DNA from 2 places in the Streptomyces sp. NPDC030021 genome. Region 2 is predicted to be linked to the other one. Evidence: riboswitches for the same ligand, from Rfam matches in the RefSeq annotation. Region 2 holds a riboswitch; the other holds the start of a gene.

Region 1 (7,091 bases), on a different contig from region 2:
TGGGTGCGATCTTCATTGGCGGCCAGGTGTTCGAGTACACCGAGCTGGTCAAGCATGAGGGCCTGTCCCTCTCGTCGGACCCCTACGGCTCGGTGTTCTACCTGACCACCGGCTTCCACGGTCTGCACGTGACGGGCGGTCTCATCGCCTTCCTGCTGGTCCTCGGCCGGACGTACGCGGCCAAGAGGTTCACCCACGAACAGGCCACGTCGGCCATCGTCGTGTCCTACTACTGGCACTTCGTCGACGTCGTCTGGATCGGCCTCTTCGCGACGATCTACCTGATCAAGTAGCGAACACGTCACCGGGCAAGACCCGGCACTCCATCCAGACACACCGACGCAGAAGATCCTGACACCGGGGTAATCCGTGAAAAAGCTCTCCGCACGACGACGCCATCCGCTGGCGGCGGTCGTCGTTCTACTCCTCGCGCTGGCGGCCACTGGGGGGCTGTACGCCGCCTTCGCCCCCGCGGGCAAGGCGCAGGCCGATGAAACCGCCCAGTCCCTCGCCATCGAGGAGGGCAAGAAGCTCTACGCCGTGGGTTGCGCAAGCTGCCACGGAACCGGCGGTCAGGGTTCCTCTGACGGCCCGAGCCTGGTCGGCGTCGGCTCCGCGGCCGTCGACTTCCAGGTGAGCACGGGCCGCATGCCCGCCCAGCAGCCCGGCGCCCAGGTGCCGAAGAAGCCCGTCATCTACGAGCAGGCGCAGATCGACCAGCTGGCCGCGTACATCGCGTCCCTCGGCGCCGGTCCGATCACGCCGACCGCGAAGCAGTACGACCCGGCGGGCGCCGACATCGCCAACGGTGGTGAGCTCTTCCGCAACAACTGCGCGCAGTGCCACAACTTCACCGGCGAAGGCGGCGCGCTGACGAACGGCAAGTACGCCCCCAACCTTGAGGGTGTCTCGCCGAAGCACATCTACGAGGCCATGCAGACCGGCCCGCAGAACATGCCCTCCTTCCCCGACAGCACCATGCCGGAGAAGCAGAAGAAGGACATCATCGCGTACCTCCAGAACGTCAACGGCGAGAAGTCGACCAGCCCCGGCGGCCTGAAGCTCGGTGGCCTCGGCCCCGTCTCCGAGGGTCTGTTCGGCTGGATCTTCGCCCTGGGTGCGCTGATCGCTGTCGCCGTCTGGGTCGCGGCCCACACCGCTAAGGCCAAGAAGTCATGAGTAGCCAAGAGATTCCCGAAGAGAAGCACCTGCCGAGCGAGCAGGGCGACGCCCACCACGGTGGCGTAGCGGTCGCGGACGACCCGTTCGCCGACCCGGGCCTGCCGGTCCACAAGCCCCGCATCCAGGACATCGACGAGCGGGCGGCGAAGCGCTCCGAGCGCACCGTCGCGATGCTCTTCATCCTGTCGATGCTGGCGACGATCGGCTTCATCGCGTCCTACGTGATCTTCCCGGTCGACAAGATCGTGTACATCTTCCCCATCGGGAAGGTCAGCGCGCTCAACTTCTCCCTGGGCATGACCCTGGGCGTGGCCCTCTTCTGCATCGGCGCGGGCGCGGTCCACTGGGCCCGCACCCTGATGTCCGACGTCGAGGTAGCCGCCGAGCGCCACGAGATCGCCGCCCCGCCGGAGGTCAAGGCGCAGGTCCTGCAGGACTTCGCCGACGGCGCGAGCGAGTCCGGCATCGGCCGCCGGCCCCTGATCCGCAACACGCTGCTCGGTGCGATGGCCATGGTGCCGCTCGCCGGCGTGATGCTGCTGCGCGACCTGGGCCCGCTGCCCGAGGAGAAGCTCCGCAAGACCCTGTGGGCCAAGGGCAAGCTGCTCATCAACGACAACACCAACGAGCCGCTGCGTCCCGAGGACGTGCTCGTCGGGTCGCTGACCTTCGCCAGGCCGGAAGGCCTGGAGGAGGAGCAGCACGACTTCCAGGTCCAGATCGCCAAGGCTGCCCTGATGATCGTCCGCATTCAGCCGGACGACATCAAGGACAAGAAGGAACTGGAGTGGTCCCACGACGGGATCGTGGCCTACTCCAAGATCTGCACCCACGTCGGCTGCCCGATCAGCCTGTACGAGCAGCAGACGCACCACGTGCTCTGCCCGTGCCACCAGTCCACCTTCGACCTCTCCGACGGCGCCCGTGTCATCTTCGGCCCGGCCGGTCACGCGCTTCCGCAGCTGCGGATCGGCGTGAATGACGAAGGCTTCCTCGAAGCGCTTGGCGACTTCGAAGTGCCCGTCGGTCCTGCATTCTGGGAGCGCGGATGAGCACCAGCGACAACAACGAGCGCAAAGCGCCGGCCGGCGAGCGCGTAGCGGACTGGGCGGACGGCCGCCTGGGCATCTACGGCCTGGCCAAGGCCAACATGCGCAAGATCTTCCCGGACCACTGGTCCTTCATGCTGGGTGAGATCTGCCTCTACAGCTTCATCATCATCATCCTCACGGGTGTGTACCTGACGCTGTTCTTCCACCCGAGCATGAACGAGGTCGTGTACCACGGCTCGTACGTGCCGATGCAGGGCGTCATGATGTCCGAGGCCTTCGCCTCGACGCTGGACATCAGCTTCGACGTCCGCGGTGGCCTGCTGATCCGTCAGATCCACCACTGGGCGGCGCTGATCTTCGTCGCGGCGATGATCGTGCACATGATGCGCGTCTTCTTCACCGGCGCGTTCCGCAAGCCGCGTGAGGTCAACTGGATCTTCGGCTTCCTGCTGCTGGTCCTCGGCATGTTCACCGGCTTCACCGGTTACTCGCTGCCGGACGACCTGCTCTCGGGTACCGGTGTCCGCTTCATGCAGGGCGCCATCCTGTCCGTCCCGGTCGTCGGCACGTACCTGTCGATGTTCCTGTTCGGCGGGGAGTTCCCGGGCGGCGACTTCGTCGCGCGGTTCTACTCGGTGCACATCCTGCTGCTGCCCGGCATCATGATGGGCCTGCTCGTGGCCCACCTGATCCTGGTCTTCTACCACAAGCACACCCAGTTCGCGGGTCCCGGCAAGACGAACAACAACGTCGTCGGCATGCCGCTGCTGCCGGTCTACATGGCCAAGGCCGGAGGCTTCTTCTTCCTGGTCTTCGGTGTCATCGCGGCCGTCGCGGCCATCGCCACGATCAACCCGATCTGGGCGCTCGGCCCGTACCGCCCGGACCACGTGTCCACCGGTGCGCAGCCCGACTGGTACATGGGTATGCCGGAAGGCCTGATCCGAGCCATGCCCGGCTGGGAGATCAACCTGTGGGGCCACACGCTCGTCCTGGGCGTTTTCATCCCGCTGCTGCTCTTCCCGCTTGTGCTGGGCTCGATCGCCGCCTGGCCGTTCATCGAGTCCTGGGTCACCGGGGACAAGCGCGAGCACCACATCCTGGACCGCCCGCGCAACGTCCCGACCCGTACGGGCTTCGGTGTCGCCTGGATCGCGGAGTACATCGTGCTCCTCATCGGCGGTGGCAACGACATGTTCGCCCAGTACTTCCACCTGTCGATCAACTCGATCACCTGGTTCGTCCGGATCGGCTTCTTCGTCGTCCCGGTCCTCGCCTTCATCGTCACCAAGCGGATCTGCCTCGGCCTCCAGCGCCGGGACCACGACAAGGTGCTGCACGGTCGCGAGACCGGCATCATCAAGCGTCTGCCGCACGGTGAGTTCGTCGAGGTCCACGAGCCGCTCCCGGCGGGCCAGCTGCACAAGCTCACCGCGCACGAGCAGTACAAGCCGATCGAGATCGGCCCGACGGTCGACGAGAACGGTGTCGAGCGCAAGGTGAAGGCCGCCGAGAAGCTGCGCGCGAAGCTCAGCAAGGGCTTCTACGGCGAGAACAACCAGATTCCGAAGCCCACGGTGGAGGAATACAAGGAGATCCAGGCCGGCCACGGCCACCACTGATCCCCGTATGAACGCATGAGGGACTGATTCCGGTCAGTCCTGGTGTCGCCACGGCGAGAGCCCCGTCCAGTGTCTGGACGGGGCTCTTTGCCGTAACCGGGGCTGGATAGGCTGAACCCTGACCGATCAGACGTGGGCGCCAGAATATGGGGACGGCCCACCGACAGCAGGAGCGGACCATGAACGTTGCGACCCCGGCAGGCGGCGACAGCGTGGCGGCCCGTGGCTGGCCGGGCGTTCTCGACGCTCTGCTGACCGGCCGGGACCTGCGTGCGGAGGACACCGCCTGGGCCATGGACCGGATCATGCGGGGGGAGGCCACCGACGCCCAGATCGCCGGCTTCACGGTCGCGCTGCGGGCCAAGGGGGAGACGGTCGAGGAGATCAACGGCCTCGTACGGGCGATGTACGCGCACGCCAACCTGATCGAGGTGCCGGGCCGCACGGTGGACATCGTCGGCACCGGCGGCGACGGGGCCAAAACGGTGAACATCTCCACGATGTCGGCGATCGTGGTGGCCGGTACCGGCGCCAAGGTCGTCAAGCACGGCAACCGGGCCGCGTCCTCCGCGAGCGGCTCCTCGGACGTCCTGGAAAAGCTCGGGGTCAACCTCCAGCTGAGCCGCGAGCGGGTCGTGGAGGTCGCCGAGGAGGCCGGCATCACCTTCTGCTTCGCGGTCAAGTTCCACCCGGCACTGCGCCATGTGGCCGCGGCCCGCAAGGAACTGGGCATCCGGACCTTCTTCAACGCGCTGGGCCCGCTGACCAACCCGGCCCGGGTGCGCGCCCAGGCGACCGGCGTGGCCGATCCCCGGATGGCCCCGATCATCGCGGGCGTGCTCGCCGAGCGGGGCTCGTCCGCGCTGGTCTTCCGCGGTGACGACGGCCTGGACGAACTGACCACGACGTCGACCTCGCGCATCTGGTGGGTCGGCGACGGCAAGGTCTCCGAGCGGGCCTTCGACCCCCGTGACGTGGGCATCTCCCTGGTCGACGTCTCCGCCCTGGCCGGCGGGGACCCCTCGTACAACGCGGACGTGGCCCGCCGCCTGCTGGCCGGCGAGACCGGACCGGTCCGCGACGCCGTGCTGCTGAACTCGGCGGCGGCCCTGGTGGCCCTCGACCCGGGCCCCGGCAGCCTGGAGGAGCAGATCACGGCCGGTATCGCCCGTGCGGCGGAGTCCATCGACTCGGGTGCGGCGCGGGCGGCCCTGGAACGCTGGGTGACGGCCAGCAACGCGTAGCGGTGTGAGAACGGCGTGAAAGCAACGACCCCGGTCCGCCATTCGGACCGGGGTCTTGCGTTCGGGCGATCTTGTGGCAGGATGCTGACCAGGTCACGAGTGACAGCGTTTAGGCCCCGGCTTGCTGTCCGGCAACCCTCCTTCCGTGGCGGGGTGCCCCGGGTGATGACCAGGTCGTAGGCAGCAAGGCCTACGGCAAGCGCGGATCCCTCGACGCCAGGGGTCCTGGTCTTCTCGAGGAGCTTTTTCCGTGAGCAAGCGAATGCGATAGGGCGGCTCCGCCCCTACTTCACCCCTCGGATCAGGGTCACTTCCGTGTACCCCCGCCCAGCGCGGACCGAGGACCCTCCCGTACCCCGGACGGCCGCAGCGCCGTACCCGCGTACGGGCACACCGAAGCCATTCAGCCCTGCCTGCCGGGAGACACCGCCATGTCCGCAACCCTGAACGCCGCCGTCGCCACCACCGCCGCAGCCACCGTCGACCCCGCCTGTGCCGAGCCGCTCGCGGTCCTCGGCCGGGACGTCACCGTCCCGCTCGTCACCGGCGGCGAGGTCACCTACGCGGCCCTCGACTACGCGGCCAGCGCCCCCGCCCTGCAGCGGGTCTGGGACGACGTGGCCGCGTACGCCCCGTACTACGGCAGCGTGCACCGCGGCGCCGGATACCTCTCGCAGCTCTCCACCGACCTCTTCGAGCAGAGCCGGGTCACCGTCGCCGAGTTCCTCGACTGCCGGCCCACCGACCAGGTCGTCTTCACCCGGTCCACCACCGACTCGCTGAACCTGCTCGCCGCCGTACTCCCCGCCGACTGCCAGGTGTTCGTCTTCGAGACCGAGCACCACGCCTCCCTGCTGCCGTGGGTCGACGCACAGGTCACCTACCTCAACGCGCCGCGCACCCCCGCCGAGGCCGTCGCCACCCTGGAGCGGGCGCTCGCCGACCGCGACCCTCACGGTCCCGCGCTGGTCTGCGTCACCGGCGCCTCCAACGTCACCGGCGAGCTGTGGCCGGTCAAGGAACTCGCCGCCGCCGCGCACGCCCACGGCGCGCGCATCGTGCTGGACGCCGCCCAACTGGCCCCGCACCACCCCGTCTCCGTGCAGGAGCTGGACGTCGACTGGGTCGCCTTCTCCGGGCACAAGCTCTACGCGCCCTTCGGCTCGGGCGTGCTCGCCGGACGCGCGGACTGGCTGCAGGAAGCGCAGCCGTACCTGGCCGGAGGCGGGGCCTCCCGCAAGGTGGCCCGGCGCGAGGACGGCGGCGTGGACGTCGAGTGGCACACCACCGCGGCCCGCCACGAGGCCGGCTCCCCGAACGTCATCGGCGTCTACTCCATCGCCTCGGCCTGCAAGGCCCTGACCGAGGCCGGCTTCGAGAACCTCGTCGCCCGCGAGCAGCACCTCATCGCGAAGGTCCGCAGCGGCCTGGCGGAGGTCCCGGCGGTCCGGATCCTCTCCCTCTTCGGGGACGACGCCCCGCGGGTCGGCGTCATCTCCTTCGTGGTGGACGGCTGGAACAGCTCCCACTTCGCCGCCGCGCTGTCCGCCGAGTACGGGATCGGCGTCCGCGACGGCCTGTTCTGCGCCCACCCGCTGGTCCGCACCCTGCTGGGCAGCGAGCCGCAGGCCCAGGGCGAATGCGGAGCCCCCGAGGCGGCGCCGGGGGAGCGCTCGCTGAACGCGATCCGCGTCAGCTTCGGCGCCGGGACCCCCGACGAGCACGTCGACCGCTTCGTCGGCGCCGTGAGGGAACTGGTCACCACCGGAGCCAAGTGGCAGTACCGCACGGAGGAAGGCCGCTGCGTACCCGCCGTGTGACCTGCGGTCCGCTCGGCGGTGTGCGGTACGGCTCTGCCCTTGCCTCGGTCCCTTGCGGGGGGCTTGGCGGTGTGCGGCGGGTCCGGATCCATGCCGGGCTCCGCCCGGACCCGCGCCTCAATCGCCGGCGGGGCTGGGTGGTGTGGGGCGGTGCCCCGCACGAGGGTCTCC
Region 2 (7,091 bases):
CCAGCTTCGCGAGGCGCTCCTGGAGCTTCTCGCGGTCGTAGTCCGAGTCGGAGTTCTCGATCTCGGCGCGGATCTGGTTCACGCGACCGGCGACCTGGTCGCTGTCACCGGCACCGTCGACGATGGTGGTCTCGTCCTTGGTGATGACGACCTTGCGGGCGCGGCCGAGCAGGTCGAGACCGGCGTTCTCCAGCTTGAGGCCGACCTCCTCGGAGATGACCGTGCCGCCCGTGAGGATGGCGATGTCACCGAGCATGGCCTTGCGGCGGTCACCGAAGCCCGGGGCCTTGACGGCGACGGACTTGAAGGTGCCACGGATCTTGTTGACGACCAGGGTCGACAGGGCCTCGCCCTCGACGTCCTCGGCGATGATCAGCAGCGGCTTGCCGGACTGCATGACCTTCTCCAGGAGCGGCAGCAGGTCCTTGACCGAGCCGATCTTGGAGTTGACGATCAGGATGTACGGGTCGTCGAGGGACGACTCCATGCGCTCCATGTCGGTGGCGAAGTACGCCGAGATGTAGCCCTTGTCGAAGCGCATACCCTCGGTGAGCTCCAGCTCCAGACCGAAGGTCTGGGACTCCTCGACGGTGATGACGCCTTCCTTGCCGACCTTGTCCATGGCCTCGGCGATGAGCTCGCCGATCTGGGTGTCGGCGGCGGAGATGGAGGCCGTGGAAGCGATCTGCTCCTTGGTCTCGACATCCTTGGCCTGGGCGAGCAGGGCGGCGGAGACGGCCTCGACGGCCTTCTCGATACCACGCTTGAGGGCCATCGGGTTCGCACCCGCGGCCACGTTGCGCAGACCCTCGCGGACGAGCGCCTGGGCGAGAACGGTGGCGGTGGTCGTACCGTCGCCGGCGACGTCGTCCGTCTTCTTGGCGACTTCCTTGACCAGCTCGGCGCCGATCTTCTCGTACGGGTCCTCGAGCTCGATCTCCTTGGCGATGGAGACACCATCGTTGGTGATCGTGGGGGCGCCCCACTTCTTCTCAAGGACGACGTTGCGACCCTTGGGGCCAAGGGTGACCTTGACGGCGTCGGCGAGCTGGTTCATCCCACGCTCGAGGCCGCGGCGGGCCTCCTCGTCGAACGCAATGATCTTGGCCATCTGAAGTGGTCCTCCCGGACAGCGGTGGATTGCTCCGGACCGCGCCCGCGCCCGCGACGGACGGCCTGCGTGCCCGGCGGTTCCTTCCCACCGGACCCTGCGGGCCTCACCGACCCGGTCCTCGTTTCAGTAGCACTCTCACCAGGAGAGTGCTAACGCCAATGATTAGCACTCGACCCCCCCGAGTGCAAGCGGCTTGGGGCAACACCCCGCCACTACCGGGCCTACGCACGAGGGGCCCCCATCCCGTGTCCAGGATGTGGGCCCCTCGTGGTGTTCCAGGTCTTCGCTGAAGACTGTGCATCGGTGGTCGATCGCGCCAGGACTAGCCGAGTGCGAGCTTGACCATGTCCGCCTGCGGACCCTTCTGGCCCTGCGAGATCTCGAACTCGACCCGCTGACCCTCTTCAAGGGTGCGGTACCCGTCCATCTGGATGGCGCTGTAGTGGACGAACACATCCGCACCACCGTCGACCGCGATGAAGCCGTAGCCCTTCTCCGCGTTGAACCACTTGACGGTGCCCTGAGCCATGCCTAACTCCCCTATTACTGGCCCTTGCGCAGGAACGCACTTCACGATCCCGGGTCAGAACTTGCGTCGGAACGCGTCGACCGAGGCTGAATGTATCTGCGCGGATGCTGTCTGCAACAGGTCAATCCGATGAGAATTCTGGACACCGAGAAAGATTGAAATAGAGTGAAAATTTGCCATACTCCCGGGCAACTCGGGCCTGACATATCTCGCCAAAGCCTCATACCGCACTCGCATGTTGGCCCGATGTCGACCCTTGCGCGGCCCGTTCATATGCAGGGGGCAAGAACAGCGGAGGGGACTTCCCCAACCCTACCGTGCCCAATCAAGCAGAATTGCCCCCTCCGTTTTTAGCGGAGGGGGCAATTTCGGTTTGCGCGTGTCACCTGAGCGGTGACCCGGGAGAACCGGGAGAGAACCGGAGAATCAGCAACCGCCGGCGACGGCCGGGATGATCGAGACGCCGGCGCCGTCGGGCGTCGCAGCCTGCAGCCCGCCCTCGAAGCGCACGTCGTCGTCGTTGACGTAGACGTTCACGAAACGGCGCAGCTTGCCCTGGTCGTCCAGGACGCGCGCGGCGATGCCCGGGTGGTTCTTCTCCAGGGACTCGATGACCTCGGCGAGGGTCGTACCCTCGGCCGGGACCTCGGCGACGCCGCCGGTGTAGGTGCGCAGGATGGTGGGGATGCGGACGTTGACGCTCATGGCGCTACTGCCTTTCCGGTAGGGCGGAGGAGAAGGGGAGGGGGTGTCCGGCGGGTCAGGCCCGACCATGACCCGCCGGACGCCCCCTAGGCCAGGCCGGCGGCGCGGAACGCGTCCAGGCTCGGGCGGATGGTGGCGGTCTGCCCGCTGTCCGCGGCCACCGCCTCCAGGGTCTTGAGGCCGTCACCGGTGTTGAGGACGACGGTGGTCAGCGTCGGGTCGAGCTGCCCGTTGTCGATGAGCTTCTTCGTCACGCCGACGGTCACACCGCCCGCGGTCTCGCCGAAGATGCCCTCGGTCTGCGCGAGGATCTTGATGGCCTCGACCACCTGCTCGTCGGTGACGTCCTCGACGAAACCGCCGGTGCGGCGGGCGATGTCCAGGACGTACGGGCCGTCCGCCGGGTTGCCGATGGCCAGCGACTTGGCGATGGTGTTCGGCTTCTGCGGGCGGACCACGTCGTGACCGGCCTTGAAGGCGGTGGACACCGGGGAGCAGCCCTCGGCCTGGGCGCCGAAGATCTTGTACGGCTTGTCCTCGACGAGGCCGAGCTTGATGAGCTCCTGCAGACCCTTGTCGATCTTCGTCAGCTGCGAGCCGGACGCGATCGGGATCACGATCTGGTCGGGCAGCTGCCAGCCGAGCTGCTCGCAGATCTCGTACGCGAGCGTCTTGGAGCCCTCGCCGTAGTACGGGCGCAGGTTGACGTTGACGAAGCCCCAGCCCTCGCCCAGCGGGTCGCCGATGAGCTCGGAGCAGAAGCGGTTCACGTCGTCGTAGTTGCCCTCGATGCCGACCAGGTCGCCGCCGTACACACCGGCCATGACGACCTTGCCCTGCTCCAGGTCGTGCGGGATGAACACGCAGGAGCGGAAGCCGGCCCGGGCGGCCGCGGCGCCGACGGCGCCGGCCAGGTTGCCGGTCGAGGAGCAGGACAGGGTGGTGAAGCCGAAGGCGCGGGCGGCCTCGACGGCGATGGCCACGACGCGGTCCTTGAAGGAGTGCGTCGGGTTGCCGGAGTCGTCCTTGACGTAGAGCTTGCCGGTGATGCCCAGCTCCTTGGCCAGGTTGGCCGCGTCCACGAGCTTGGTGAAGCCGGGGTTCAGGCTGGGCTTGGCGGCCACGTCCGCGGGGACGGGCAGCAGCGGCGCGTAGCGCCAGATGTTGTTCGGGCCGGCCTCGATCGCGGCGCGCAGGGCCTCGGGGTCACCGGTCGGGAGGTCGTAGGCGACTTCCAGCGGTCCGAAGCACTCGGCGCACGCGAAGATGGGGCCGAGTTCGAAGCGGGTACCGCACTCGCGACAGGAAAGGCCGGTGGCAGGTCCGAGATCAACAGAGGTGGCGACAGTCTGTGCAGCCATGATGGCGAGGCCCTTTCTCCTCATCTTCCCCATGGCGCACTTCGCCATGAGACGGAATTGGCACCTTCCCTAGCCGGGGACCTCGCTGACGAGCGCTGACGCGCGATCGCGAGAACCGACTGGAGGGTTGCCGGGGCTTCAACGGGCCGTGTCCCTCTGCCCCTCTGGATGAGCGGTATGGCACCGGCACACGCGCTCTATGGCGCGCCGGTGCGTTTGTAGGCGGGGACCCCCGGCATGCGGTGGTCCTTCGCGTTGTTCAAGACTGTAACCGAAGGCCCGGGCGGTTGAGACAGCCGTCCGAACCGCGAGATGGATCACATAAGGGCGAATATCGCCGACACGCAGGGAGTGCTGAGAGTGCTGGAAGAGGTGGAGCGATGGCTGGCCGACCGCTCCTGGTCCGCCGCCGACCGACCGCTCGCCCAGCTGCTCGACCGGAAACGGGCGGCCGGGACCACGGTCAGCGTCGTGCTGCCCGCGCTGGACGAGGAGGCGACGGTCGGCGCGATCGTCGAGACCGTCCGGCGTGAGCTGATCGAGGGACTGCCGGTCCCCCTGGTCGACGAGCTGGTCGTCATCGACTCGGGCTCCGCCGACCGGACCGCGGAGGTCGCGGCGAAGGCCGGGGCCCGGGTGGTGCACCGCGACGAGATCCTGCCCCGCCTCCCGGCGCTGCCCGGCAAGGGCGAGGTGCTGTGGCGCTCGCTGCTGGCCACCGGCGGGGACATCGTCTGCTTCGTCGACGCCGACCTGCGGGACTTCTCCGCCACCTTCGTCTCCGGCATCGTCGGACCGCTGCTGACCGATCCCGACGTGCAGTTCGTCAAGGCGATGTACGACCGCCCGCTCGGGGACGCCCCGGGGCAGGGCGGCCGGGTCACCGAGCTGGTCGCCCGCCCGCTCCTCAACCTCCACTGGCCGCAACTGGCCGGCTTCGTGCAGCCGCTGGGCGGCGAGTACGCCGTACGCCGCTCCCTGCTGGAACGGCTGCCGTTCCCCGTCGGGTACGGCGTCGAGCTGGGCCTGCTGGTCGACGCGCTGCACACGGTCGGGCTGGACGCGCTGGCCCAGGTGGACGTGGGCGTACGGGTCCACCGCCACCAGGACGGGCAGGCGCTGGGCCGGATGGCCGCTGCGATCTACCGCACCGCCCAGGTACGGCTCTCGCGCGGGCACCTCGTACGGCCGGAGCTCACGCAGTTCGAGCGCGGGCCGGAGGGCTTCGTACCGCGGACGCATCCCGTGGACACGGAGGAGCGGCCGCCGATGGCGGGCATCAAGGAGTACGCGCTGCGTCGCGTGGCGTGAGGGAACGTACGGTTTGAGCGGGCCCGGGCCGGGCTAGGTTGGCCGCATGGCTTCCCAGGTGCTCGTCGCAGCGAACCGCGGCCCCCTCTCCTACGCCCTCGCAGAGGACGGGACGCTCAGTGCCCGGCGCGGCGGAGGCGGTCTCGTCTCCGGACTCTCCACGGCCCTCGCCGAGCAGCCGGAGGCGCTGTGGATCTGCGCGGCGCTGTCGGACGCGGACCGGGAGGCGGTCCGCCGGGGCGTGGCCGAGCCGGGCGTCCGGATGCTGGACATCGATCCCACGATGTATGACGACGCGTACAACGGGATCGCCAATTCTGTGCTGTGGTTCACGCACCACCACCTGTACGACATTCCGCGCGAGCCGGTCTTCGACGCCGAGTTCCGGCGGCAGTGGGAGTCGTACGAGCGCTACAACCACGCCTTCGCCGAGGCCCTGGCCGAGGAGGCCGCCGAGGGCGCGCAGGTGCTGGTCCAGGACTACCACCTGGCCCTGGTGCCCGGACTGCTGCGGGTGCTCCGCCCCGACCTGCGGATCGCGCACTTCACGCACACCCCGTGGGCCGCGCCCGGCTATCTCGCCATCCTGCCGGACGTGGTCCGCGAGACCCTGCTGTGGGGCATGCTCGGCGCGGACGTGCTCGGCTTCCACACCGAGGCGTGGGCGGCCGAGTTCCTGGGCTCGGCGCGGCTCGACGACGCGTGGGGGCGGTCCGAGGTGCGCGACGGCTCGGTGGTGGAGCACCGCCGGTACACGGTGTGGTCCACCCGCACCACGCACGTGCGCGCGTACCCACTGGGCGTGGACGGGGACGAGCTGCGGGCGCTGGCGCACCGGCCGGAGGTGAACGCCAAGCTGGCGGAGCTGCGGGCGGAGGTCGACGGCCTGCGGACGATCGTCCGCGTGGACCGCACGGAGCTGTCGAAGAACATCCTGCGCGGCCTGCTGGCCTACCGGGAACTGCTGACCACGCGCCCGCAGTGGCGGGGCCGGGTGGTCCACCTCGCGTCGGCGTACCCGTCGCGGCAGGACCTGACGGTGTACCGGGAGTACACGGCGGCGGTGGCGGAGCTGGCGGCGGAGATCAACGCGGAGTTCGGTACGGAGGACTGGCAGCCGGTGCTGGTGTCGGTGAAGGACGACTTCGCACGCTCGCTGGCGGCGTACCGGCTGGCGGACGTGGCGCTGGTGAACCCGGTGCGGGACGGGATGAACCTGGTGGCGAAGGAGATCCCGGTGGTGTCGGAGGCGGGGTGCGTGCTGGTGCTGTCCACCGGGGCGGGGGCGTACGAGGAGCTCCGCCAGGACGCGCTGACGGTGAACCCGTTCGACGTGACGGCGACGGCGGACGCGCTCCACGCGGCGCTGGCCATGCCGGTGGGTGAGCGCGCGGAACGCACCAAACGCCTCGCGGCGGCGGCGACGTCCCTCCCCCCGACGGCCTGGTTCAAAGCCCAGCTGTCGGCCCTGGCCTGAGCCATCCCTGCAGCGCCGCTGCTGGGGCTCCGCCCCAGACCCCGCCATTCCAGCCTCGCCGGCGTTTGAGGCGCGGGGGTCCGGGGGCAGCGCCCCCGCAGCGGACGCTCAGGTACGGATGGCGGTGGCCAGGGCGGCCAGGAAGGCGGCGACCGTGCCCGGGCCCGGGAGGACCAGGTCGGCCCGCGCGGCGAGCTCGGGGACCTCGGCGGAGCCACTGCACACCAGCAGCCCCGGCAGGCCCTCGGCCCGGCGCTTCTCGACCGCCGAGTACGCCGCCAGGTCACCCAGGTCGTCGCCCGCGTACAGCACCGCCTCCGCGCCCCGCTCCGCCAGGAACTCGGTCAGGGCGACGCCCTTGTCCATGCCGGGCGGCCTCAGCTCCAGCACCGCCCGCCCCGGCTCGACCATCAGCCCGTGCCGCGCCGCGAGCTCCGCCAGCGGCTCCCGCAGCGCCGCGAAGGCCGCCGCCGGATCCTCCGCCCGCCGGGTGTGCACGGCCAGTGCCCGGCCCTTCTCCTCGATCCAGGTGCCGCGCCAGGCCCCGATGGAGTCCAGGAACCCCGGCAGCTCCGCCCGGACCGCCGCCACCCC

The links. Region 2 has a riboswitch for S-adenosylmethionine ahead of thrC (threonine synthase). Riboswitches for the same ligand answer to the same signal wherever they lie in the genome.
Region 1: another riboswitch for S-adenosylmethionine. It lies ahead of ACZ4YL_RS28955 (aminotransferase class V-fold PLP-dependent enzyme); the one in region 2 lies ahead of thrC (threonine synthase).

The regions. Positions count from the first base shown of each region.
Region 1 covers NZ_JBVIAH010000016.1:214,720-221,810, forward strand. Annotated here, with positions in the region: gene ctaE (aa3-type cytochrome oxidase subunit III) at 1-293, shown strand, start outside; gene qcrC (cytochrome bc1 complex diheme cytochrome c subunit) at 370-1,179, shown strand; gene qcrA (cytochrome bc1 complex Rieske iron-sulfur subunit) at 1,176-2,234, shown strand; gene qcrB (cytochrome bc1 complex cytochrome b subunit) at 2,231-3,856, shown strand; gene trpD (anthranilate phosphoribosyltransferase) at 4,036-5,100, shown strand; SAM riboswitch class IV at 5,192-5,308, shown strand; gene ACZ4YL_RS28955 (aminotransferase class V-fold PLP-dependent enzyme) at 5,532-6,920, shown strand.
Region 2 covers NZ_JBVIAH010000043.1:17,876-24,966, reverse strand. Annotated here, with positions in the region: gene groL (chaperonin GroEL) at 1-1,111, opposite strand, end outside; gene ACZ4YL_RS40880 (cold-shock protein) at 1,437-1,643, opposite strand; gene ACZ4YL_RS40875 (MoaD/ThiS family protein) at 2,070-2,348, opposite strand; gene thrC (threonine synthase) at 2,435-3,709, opposite strand; SAM riboswitch class I at 3,727-3,884, opposite strand; gene ACZ4YL_RS40865 (glucosyl-3-phosphoglycerate synthase) at 4,070-5,020, shown strand; gene ACZ4YL_RS40860 (alpha,alpha-trehalose-phosphate synthase (UDP-forming)) at 5,067-6,497, shown strand; gene otsB (trehalose-phosphatase) at 6,606-7,091, opposite strand, start outside.